Regions from separate parts of the Streptomyces sp. NBC_01298 genome, predicted to be linked through region 1. Evidence: riboswitches for the same ligand, from Rfam matches in the RefSeq annotation. Region 1 holds a riboswitch; the other holds the start of a gene.

Region 1 (5,145 bases):
GCGGCATCCTCATCCTGCTGGGCCTGTGCCCGTTCCTCGCTTCGGTCGTCTCCCTGGTGCCGCAGCCCGTTCTCGGCGGCGTCGGCCTCGCCCTGTTCGGCACCGTGGCCGCCAGCGGCATCCAGACCCTCGCCCAGGCCGGGCTCGAGCGCGGTGACAACGTCCTCATCGTGGCCATCAGCCTCGGCGTCGGCGTGATCCCCATGGCCAGCGAGAGCTTCTACCACGGCTTCCCGGAGAGCATGCGCATCATCCTCGACTCCGGAATCAGCACCGGCTGCGTCGCCGCGGTGCTGCTCAACCTCGCCTTCAACCACATCGGCCGCACCGATGGGGACGACGCCCCGGAAAGGGAGCCCGCTTCCGCCGGGTCCGTGCACTGACGCACCGGCAGGAAGGCGGCGGGCACACGGGAACTCCGCGTGCCCGCCGTCCTGTTGGGGATCAGGCCCTGGGCGGGTTCTCCGAGCGCACCCGGCGGGCCGCCTCGACGAGGTTCTCCAGGGAGGCCCTCGTCTCCGGCCAGCCGCGGGTCTTCAGGCCGCAGTCGGGGTTGGCCCAGAGCCGTTCGGCGGGGATCGCCCCAAGTCCCTTGCGCAGCAGGGCAGCCGCTTCCGAGGCCGAGGGGATGCGCGGGGAGTGGATGTCCCAGACCCCGGGGCCGACCTCGCGCGGGTAGCCCGCGCCGGCGAGCTCGTCGGCGACCCGCATGTGCGAGCGGGCCGCCTCCAGGCTGATGACGTCGGCATCCAGGCTCTCGATGGCCCCGACGATGTCCCCGAACTCCGCGTAGCACATGTGCGTGTGGATCTGGGTGTCCGGCCGGACGCCGCTGGTGGTGAGGCGGAAGGATTCCGTGGCCCACGCCAGGTACTCGGCGTGGTCGGCGGCGCGCAGCGGCAGGGTTTCGCGCAGGGCGGGCTCGTCGACCTGGATGATGGACGTGCCGGCCGCTTCGAGGTCCTCGACCTCGTCGCGCAGGGCGAGTCCGACCTGGCGCGCGGTCTCGCGGAGGGGCTGGTCGTCGCGTACGAAGGACCAGGCGAGCATGGTCACGGGACCGGTGAGCATGCCCTTGACGGGCTTGGCCGTCTGCCGCTGGGCGTACGTGGTCCAGCGGACGGTCATCGGGTCGGGGCGGGAGACGTCCCCGGCGAGGACGGGCGGGCGGACGTAGCGGGTGCCGTACGACTGGACCCAGCCGTGCTGGGTCGCGAGGTAGCCGGTCAGCTGCTCGGCGAAGTACTGGACCATGTCGCCCCGTTCGGGCTCCCCGTGCACGAGCACGTCGAGGCCCGTCTTCTCCTGGAAGGAGACGACCTCGCGGATCTCGGCCCGGATGCGGTCCTCGTAGGCCGCGGTGCCGATGCGTCCGGCGCGCAGGTCGGCGCGGGCGGTGCGCAGTTCGGTGGTCTGCGGGAAGGAGCCGATGGTCGTGGTGGGGAGCAGCGGCAGGCCCAGGTGGGCGCGCTGCGCGGCGGCCCGTTCGGTGTAGGACTGGGCGCGGCGGCCGTCGGCTTCGGTGATCGCCGCGGTGCGGGCGCGGACCGCCGGGTCGTGGGTGATCCGGGAGGCGGCGCGGGAGGCCAGGTCGGCCCGGTTGGCGGCGAGTTCGGCCGCGATCGCCTCGGTGCCGCGGGCGAGGCCCCGGGCCAGGGTGCTGATCTCGGTGGTCTTCTGGCGGGCGAAGGCGAGCCAGCGGTGGATCTGCGGATCGATGTCGCGCTCGGCGTCGGAGTCGAGCGGGACGTGCAGCAGGGAGCAGGAGGCGGCCACGTCGACCCGGTCGGCGAGGCCGAGCAGGGTTCCGAGGGTGGTCAGCGACTCCTGGTAGTCGTTGATCCAGATGTTGCGGCCTCCGACCACGCCCGCGACCAGTCGCTTGCCGGGGATGCCGCCGACCGCGGCGAGGTCCTCGAGGTTGGCGGCGGCCCGGTCGGTGAAGTCGAGGGCGAGGCCCTCCACGGGCGCCTTCGCCAGGACGGGCAGGGCTTCGCCGAGCCGGTCGAAGTAGGAGGCGACGAGCAGCTTGGGGCGCTCGGTGAGGCCGCCGAGCTCGCGGTAGGCGCGGGCCGCCGCGTTCAGTTCGGCCGGGGTGCGGTCCTGGACCAGGGCTGGCTCGTCGAGCTGGACCCATGCGGCGCCCGCGGCGCGCAGTTCCGCGAGGACGCGCGCGTAGACGGGCAGCAGCCGGTCGAGCAGGGCGAGCGGGTCGAAGCCGGGAGCCACTCCGGGTGCGGGCTTGGCGAGGAGGAGGTAGGTCACCGGTCCGACCAGGACCGGGCGGGCGGTGTGGCCGAGGGCCAGGGCCTCCTTCAACTCCGCCACCTGTCGGGCCGGTTCGGCGGTGAACACGGTGTCGGGCCCGAGTTCGGGGACCAGGTAGTGGTAGTTGGTGTCGAACCACTTGGTCATCTCGAGCGGTGCCACGTCCTGCGTGCCGCGGGCCATCGCGAAGTAGCCGTCCAGGGCGTCCGCCGCGACGGCGGCCCGGTGGCGGTCGGGGATCGCGCCGACCATGACCGTGGTGTCCAGGACGTGGTCGTAGTACGAGAAGTCGCCGGTCGGAACCTCGGTGATGCCGGCCTCGGCGAGCTGGGCCCAGTTGGCCCGGCGCAGGTCGCGGGCGGTCTCCCGGAGGACTTCGGCGGTGACGCGGCCCTTCCAGTAGCCCTCGATCGCCTTCTTCAGTTCCCGGTTCCGTCCCTGGCGGGGGTAGCCGTACACGGTGGCCCGTACGGGCTCGGCTGCGGACTCGGCTGCGGACTCGTTGGTCACGGAACTCTCCTTCGCGAGCGTGTCTCCATGAACCCGGTGACGGGTCGCGGACGCGAAGGGTGCCGGAACGGGCGGGGCCGCCGGGGTCGCGTACGGCTGGGTACGCGACGGAGGGGTCCGCCCGAGGTGCACGCCGACCCGCCCACGAGGTCACCGGGAAACCGCGCGCGGTCGATCGCGCACGGGCAACGGGCAGGTCTTCGGACTCGCGGGCGCGCGGACCACCAAGGTCCGCACCTACTGGCCGTCGCTTCCCAGGACCGTTTGCGGTCCCAGTGCGTATGACGGCGGTCGTTCCCACTCACCGCTGCGGGGCAGTCCCGGATTCCCACCGGGTTCCCTCTTACGACGCCTCCCGCCTGGCGGACGGGGGCGAACCAGCTGCGCGGCCCACACTAGATCGACCGACCGGGGAACGAGCGCGACTTCGCACATGCCGGACGGTGAAATGAGACACGGGGAGGGCGTCTCCCGTCGTGACCGGCTACTTCTCCCGCTCGCGGTGCTCGACCCACGTCGTCCGCGGCGACGGCCTCGGCGCCGGCGTGGTCGGCGGCCGGCCGGCGGCTGGGGCGGATCCGTCCCACCGGACAGCCGGGTACGGGCGAATCACTCTGACGACTCGACAGGTGACAGCAAGTCACCTGAGAAGAATTGTGGCGAATTGTCTGATTATGGGTTGTACTGGACGCCGGCAACACCGTCCATGAACTGGAGCGTTACGTGGCATCCACGACTCTCACCGTCTGGAAGTTCCCCACTCCCGAGGGAGCGAAGCAGGCGGAGTCCGCCCTGCTCGCCCTGCAGAAGGAACAGCTCATACAGGTGCACGACGCGGCCGTCGTCACCTGGCACGAAGAGGCCAAGAAGCCGAAGACCCAGCAGCTGAACAGCCTCACGGGAGCGGGCGCGCTCTCCGGCACCTTCTGGGGCATGCTCTTCGGGCTCCTGTTCTTCGTGCCGCTGCTGGGCGCCGCCGTGGGCGCGGCGGCCGGGGCCATCGGCGGATCCCTCTCCGACGTGGGCATCGACGACCAGTTCATCGACGAGGTGAAGTCCGAGGTGAAGCCCGGAACCTCCGCGCTGTTCCTGCTCTCCTCCGACGCCGTGGTCGAGCGGGTCCGCGGCGCCTTCCCGGGCGGACAGGCCCAGCTGATCCGCTCCAACCTCTCCGGCACGCAGGAGCAGCAGCTCCGCGAGGTCTTCGCGGCCTGAGCGGGCACCCATCGAGACACCGCCGCGGCTCGGGACCGGGGGCCCTCCCCCGGTCGCGGGCCGCGGCGGCGCGACCGCCGCCCCGTGCGGGATTATCGCCGAGCTGAGGAAGGGGCCCGAGCGGTGAGCGTTCCGCGGACGGCAGGACCCGAGAACAGGACCGCGGCGGGCCTCGTGGCCCCCTGGCTGCGCCGCTACCGCGCCAGGCTGCTGCGGGGCGACACGCTGGGGGCCCTCACCGCGTGGGCGCTGATCGTGCCCGAGTGCGTGGCCTACGCGCAGATCGCCGGGGTTCCCCCGCAGAACGCCTTCTACGCGGCCCCGGTGGCCCTGCTCGTATACGCCCTGCTGGGCCGCTCCAACTTTCTCCTCATCGGGGCCACTTCGGCCGCGGCCGTGCTGTCGGCCGCCACCGTCTCGACCGTCAGCGCAGCCCCCGGGGACGCCGTGGGGCTGTCGGCCGCCCTGTCGGTGATCGTGGGCGCGGTGCTGCTGGCGGCAGGGCTGGCCCGGCTCGGGTTCCTCACCGCATTCCTCGCCGAACCGGCCCTGGTGGGCTTCCTGTTCGGGATGGCGCTGACCATCGTCGTCCGGCAGGCCGCCAAGCTCGTCGGCGTGTCCGGCGGTGACGGCGACTTCTTCGAGCGGCTGTGGACCGTCCTGTCCGGAGCCCCGCACTGGTCCCTGGTCACGCTGGCCGTCGGGGCGGGCGCGCTCGCCGTGCTGTTCCTGCTGGAGCGCTTCTTCCCGCGCCTGCCCGCCTCCCTGATCGTCCTGGTGGCAGCCCTCCTCCTGTCGGCGGCCCTCGACCTCGAAGGCCACGGCGTCGACACCGTCGGCCACATCCCCTCGGCCATCCCGGTCCCCCACCTGCCGGGGATCCCGGCCGCCGACTGGATCGCACTGTTCGGCGGCGCCCTGGGCGTGGCCCTGGTCGTCTTCGCCGAGGCCTTCAGCATCGCCAACCGCTTCGCCCGGGAACACGGCCAGGAGGTGGACGCCGACCGGGAGATGGCCGCCATCGGCTTCGCCAACATCGCCGTCGGGTTCTTCCGCGGCTTCGTCGTCTCCGGCAGCGCCTCGCGCAGCGCGGCCGCGGCCGGAGCGGGCGGCCGGACCCCGATGGTCTCGCTGATCGCGGCGGGGCTGATC
Region 2 (5,145 bases), 6.5 Mb from region 1:
ATGACCTCGTCCGGCTGCGCGCCGGACGCGGCCGGCACGGCGGGGCTCACACGGCCGCCTTGAAGTGGACGCGCTCGGCGTGTTCGCCCTTCTTGCCGATGTTGAAGGAGGACACCGGGCGGTGGTAGCCCATGACCCGGGTCCAGACCTCGCACACCGCCCCGCAGGTGGGGCAGTGGGGCTGCTCCCCCGCCAGGTAGCCGTGGTCCGCGCAGATGGAGAAGGTCGGGGTCACCGTCAGGTACGGGAGCCGGAAGGTCTCCAGCGCGCGCCGGACCAGTTTGCGGCAGGCCTCGGCCGTCGGGATCCGCTCGGGGGTGTACAGGTGCAGGACGGTGCCGCCCGTGCACTTGCCCTGCAGCTCGTCCTGGCGCTCCAGCGCCTCGAAGGGGTCGTCGGTCCAGCCGACGGGCAGCTGCGAGGAGTTGGTGTAGTACGGGTTGGCGTCGGTGCCGGCCTGGAGGATGCGGGGAAGCGGGCCCGGTCCTCCTTCGCGAAGCGGTACGTCGTCCCCTCGGCGGGGGTGGCCTCCAGGTTGTAGAGGTGGCCGGTGGTCTCCTGGAAGTCGACCATCCGGGCCCGGACCCGGTCCAGGAGGCGGACGGCGAGGGCGTGGCCCTCGGGCGCGGTGATGTCGTACGCGTCGCCGCTGAAGTTGCGCACCATCTCGTTGACCCCGTTGACCCCGATGGTGGAGAAGTGGTTGCGCAGGGTGCCCAAGTACCGCTTGGTGTAGGGGAAGAGGCCCCCGTCGATCAGGTCCTGGACGGTGATCCGCTTGAGTTCGAGGCTGTCCTTGGCGAGCTCGCACAGCCGGTCCACCTCGACCAGCAGCCCCGCCTCGTCGCCCGCGCAAAGGTGCCCGAGCCGGGCGCAGTTGAGGGTGACCACGCCGAGCGAACCGGTCTGTTCGGCGCTGCCGAAGAGCCCGTTGCCGCGCTTGAGGAGCTCGGTCAGGTCGAGCTGGAGGCGGCAGCACATGGAGCGGATCATGTTCGGTTCGAGCTCGGAGTTGATGAAGTTCTGGAAGTACGGGAGCCCGTACTTGGCGGTCATCGTGAAGAGCAGCTCGGCGTTCTCGCTCTCCCAGGGGAAGTCCCGGGTGATGTTGTAGGTCGGGATGGGGAAGGTGAACACCCGCCCGGTGGCGTCTCCTTCCGTCATCACCTCGATGTACGCCCGGTTGATCATGTCCATCTCGGCCTGGAGCTCGCCGTAGGTGAAGCCGGTCTCCTCCCCCGCGACCACCGGGACCTGCTCGCGCAGGTCCTCGGGGCAGGTCCAGTCGAAGGTGAGGTTGGTGAAGGGGGTCTGGGTGCCCCAGCGCGAGGGCACGTTGAGGTTGTGCACGAGCTCCTGGACGCACTGCCTGACCTGGTCGTACGTCATCGAGTCGAGGCGGACGTAGGGCGCGAGGCAGGTGTCGAAGGAGGAGAAGGCCTGGGCTCCCGCCCATTCGTTCTGCAGGGTGCCGAGGAAGTTCACGATCTGGCCCACGGCCGAGGACAGGTGCCGGGGCGGGGCGGAGTCGATCTGTCCGGGGACCCCGTTGAAGCCCTCGGTCAGCAGGGTGCGCAGGGACCAGCCGGCGCAGTAGCCGGAGAGCATGTCCAGGTCGTGGATGTGGAGGCCGCCCTCGCGGTGCGCGCGGGCCACGGCGGCGGGATAGACCTGTTCCAGCCAGTAGTTCGCCGTGACCTTGCCGGCGGCGTTGAGGATGAGGCCGCCGAGCGAATAGCCCTGGTTGGCGTTGGCGTTCACCCGCCAGTCCCGGCGGTCCAGGTATTCGGTCACGGTCTCTACGGCGTCGACGACAGCAGTCACGGCAGCCCTCCCACGAGGCTCGGCACGGAAGAATGGCGGGCTTCGAAGCCCATGCCGGCAGGGGTCGGACTCGTCCGCCGTGGCGGACTCACCGTTGCGGGGCAGTCCCGGATTCCCACCGGGTTCCCTGTTGCCTCGGTCGGGGAGAGGCCCCGCCGAACCGGCAGAGCCAACACTACATATAGATGTGATGGCAGATCACCACCACTACATATGGGGTGACGAAGGTCCCGGAGCAAGGGACTTCAGGCCCTGCGGGCTCAACTCCGACCGCTGGTGGCGGCGTAGTACTGGAGGTCCTGGACCTCTACCGTGCGGTCCACCCGGTACGGCAGCTCCACCCGGGCCCCGGCCTTGCCGTCGCGCACCACGGCCGCCGAGCCCGTGCCCGGCCCCAGGGGCAGCAGCTCGCAGTGGACACCGGCCGGAGCGGCGTGCGCGTCCCCGGCCGCTCCCACGGCCGTACGGATGCTCGCGGGCGCGGTCAGGAAGCTCAGCACCTCCACCGTGTCCCGGGCCGCGGCGCTGCCGCCCCGCAGCGACATCACCAGGGACTGGCCGCCGCTCGGGTCGGCGGCGGCGAACTGGGTGCGCGAGCTCAGGTACAGCGTGTCGCGGGCGATCTTCGGCCAGCCGCCCGTCTTGAACCGGGTGAGGTAGTACGAGGAAAGGTCCAGGTAGGCATGGCCGTTGTGCAGGGAGGGCGCGAACTGGCTGCCCTCGCTGTAGTCGTTCCAGGTGGTGAGCTGGACCCAGTCGGCCCCGTCCTCGATGGCGCGGTTCCATGTGGCGCGCAGGGTCGCGGTGTTGCCGGCCTCGTCGTAGATGCCCTGGTTGGGCCGGGCGTCCTGGACCGATACGGGCTGCATCCAGATCTTGCCCGCGCCGTGGGCGCGCCGGACGTCGCGGGTGGAGCTCTCCTGGCCGACGTAACTGCGGCTGCCCCACTCGGAGAATCCGTAGCTGATGGGCTCGAATTCACCGCTGTGCGCGCCGAAGTCGAGAAAGAGCGGAACGAAGGCGGTGCGGATGCCGTGCCGGGACTTCAGGACGTCCATGACCCGGGTCCACCAGGCGGCGCTCTTCTCCTCGGCCTTGAACGGCGAGACGACCAGCCGGCCGTCGGGCAGCCGGTGGGCCGCCGGGGCCTTGCCGAGGTCCGCGAGGAGGTCGGCGAGCACGGCCGGGTCGTCGGTGCCCAGGGAGGTCATGTCCGGCATCAGCATGACCTTGAAGGCCGGGTCCACCGAGCGGGCGGCCTCCATCAGGAGCGCGCAGCGCTCCCGGTTCTTCCCGGCCAGGGAGAGCAGGTCGAGGGTGAATCCGTCGAGGCCCGCGGCGCGGGCCGTACGGACCTCCTGCTGGAGGTTGGCGAGCTCCCAGTTCCCGGCCTTGGGCGGGACGGGCAGCGGCCGGTCGCGCAGCAGGCCCCCGTAGCGCTCGTGCTTGCCGTTCTCGCCGTCCGGCTTCAGGTAGTTGCGGGTGTAGTAGTCGGCGTCGGCGTTCGCGTTGTCGAGGGAGAGCGGGTACGGGGTGAAGTAGTGGGCGAAGACCAGCTTCTTGCCGGCGGCGCCGGAGCGCAGGGCGGCCGGCTGCGGCATGTCGAAGGGCAGCGGGCCGGACGGGCGGACTCCGTCGTCGCCACCGGACTCCGGGTCCTCGGGTTCCGGGGACGGCGCGGGCGTGCTCTGCGGGGCGGTGGCGGCCGGGCCTCCGGTGGCGGCGGGGCCGGTGGCCGTGGGCGCGGGGCCGTCGCCGGGGCCCGCGGGCAGCGTGGCGCCCGGGACCGCTCCCGGACGGCCCTGCGCTCCGGCGACCGTGCGGGTGTCCCAGGCGAGGCCCGTCGCTGCGCAGACGCCCACGAGGAGGAAGGCGGTCAGGAAGAGGCTCAGCACGGGTCTTCGGCTGCGGAAGCCCGGGCGACCGCGGAAGCCCGGGCGGCCGCGGAAGCCCGGGCGGCCGCGGAAGCCCGGACCGCCCTGGAGGCCCGCACGGCGCCTGAAGCCCGCACGGCCGCGCAAGCCCGCACGGCCGCCCAAGCCCGTACGGCCCCGCAAGCCCGCACGGCGCCGGTGCGACGCGGGTCTCGCGCCCCGCCCTGCCCGACGCCGGTCCGCACTCATCCTGGCCCTCCCCAGAGCATTCCCGCGCCGCGCCCGGACATCGGGCCGCACCGCAGCAGTACAGCGGATTCCGGGCCCCCGGACAACCGTTGCCGGAAACGGCCGCGAACGACGGGGGTCGCGCCTCTTCGTACGGGGGTGGACAAAGCCATGTGACCTGTACAACTCCGGCGATCATCGGACGCCACGGTCCTTTCAGCGGAATAGGGAATTCCACTGGCCTTTCCTGAAAAGTGGCGCATAATCGTCTTCATGCGGCTTGAAACAACCCTCTTGCCGCAGGTCACGCATGCAGGGGGGCATCGTGTCGATGAGGGATTCCAGAGGAGCCGGTACTTTCCCGGCGACCTCCGCGGAGCTGTCCCGTCTATTCACCGCCGTGCGGCGGGGCAAGGTGCTGACCGTCACCGGTCGGTTCCGTGAGCCCCGGAGCCAATTGGTGCGGGAGATCGGGCAACGGCTCTCGTCCAATTTCTACGACGGAGTGGCCGTCGTGTCCATGGACCGGCGGTTCGGGATCCGCGACCTGACCGCCGCGCTGGGCAGTCTGCCCGGCATGCCGTTCCTGCCGTACGGGACGTCGAACGCGGCGTCGTGGCTGGCGGAGCGCGACATGCTGCTCGTGCTCGACGGCTGCGAGCACCTCGCGTCCGAGACCCTGGACTGGCTGCGCGAGCTGCTCGCCGTGGCTCCCGGGCTGCGGATCCTGGCCGCCGGGCGCGACCCGCTGGCCTTCTCGCCGGATCAGGTGCACCGACTCTGAGCGGGTGCGGAAACGGGTCCGCCCCGGTCGGCGATTGCCGACCGGGGCGGACCCGTGGAAGCGGTGGACCTCAGTCCCGATGAACCTCAGTCCTGATGAATCTCAGTCCCGATGAATCTCGGTCCCGATGGACCCCGATCCCGATGAACCTCAGCCGAGGAGCGCGAGCGCCTCGTTCAGCGTCGCGGACGGCCGCATGATCGCCGAGGCCTTGGCGGCGTCGGGCTGGTAGTAGCCGCCGATCTCCGCCGGAGCGCCCTGTACGGCGATGAGCTCGCCGACGATCTTCTCCTCGGACTCGGCCAGCGTCTTGGCCAGCGGGTCGAAGGCGGCGGCCAGCTTCGGGTCCTGGGTCTGGCGCGACAGCTCCTGCGCCCAGTACAGGGCGAGGTAGAAGTGGCTGCCGCGGTTGTCGATGCCGCCCAGCTTGCGGCT

The links. Region 1 has a riboswitch for cobalamin ahead of metE (5-methyltetrahydropteroyltriglutamate--homocysteine S-methyltransferase). Riboswitches for the same ligand answer to the same signal wherever they lie in the genome.
Region 2: another riboswitch for cobalamin. It lies ahead of OG730_RS05940 (ribonucleoside triphosphate reductase); the one in region 1 lies ahead of metE (5-methyltetrahydropteroyltriglutamate--homocysteine S-methyltransferase).

Annotation. Positions count from the first base shown of each region.
Region 1 is NZ_CP108414.1:7,748,653-7,753,797, reverse strand. Features, by position in the region: gene OG730_RS35450 (nucleobase:cation symporter-2 family protein) at 1-383, shown strand, start outside; gene metE (5-methyltetrahydropteroyltriglutamate--homocysteine S-methyltransferase) at 445-2,778, opposite strand; cobalamin riboswitch at 2,953-3,175, opposite strand; gene OG730_RS35440 (DUF1269 domain-containing protein) at 3,502-3,993, shown strand; gene OG730_RS35435 (SulP family inorganic anion transporter) at 4,117-5,145, shown strand, end outside.
Region 2 is NZ_CP108414.1:1,295,092-1,300,236, forward strand. Features, by position in the region: gene OG730_RS05930 (anaerobic ribonucleoside-triphosphate reductase activating protein) at 1-50, opposite strand, end outside; gene nrdD (anaerobic ribonucleoside-triphosphate reductase) at 47-466, opposite strand; partial or broken gene OG730_RS05940 (ribonucleoside triphosphate reductase) at 478-1,824, opposite strand; cobalamin riboswitch at 1,864-2,004, opposite strand; gene OG730_RS05945 (glycoside hydrolase family 71 protein) at 2,085-3,719, opposite strand; gene OG730_RS05950 (hypothetical protein) at 4,258-4,710, shown strand; gene OG730_RS05955 (NADP-dependent isocitrate dehydrogenase) at 4,861-5,145, opposite strand, start outside.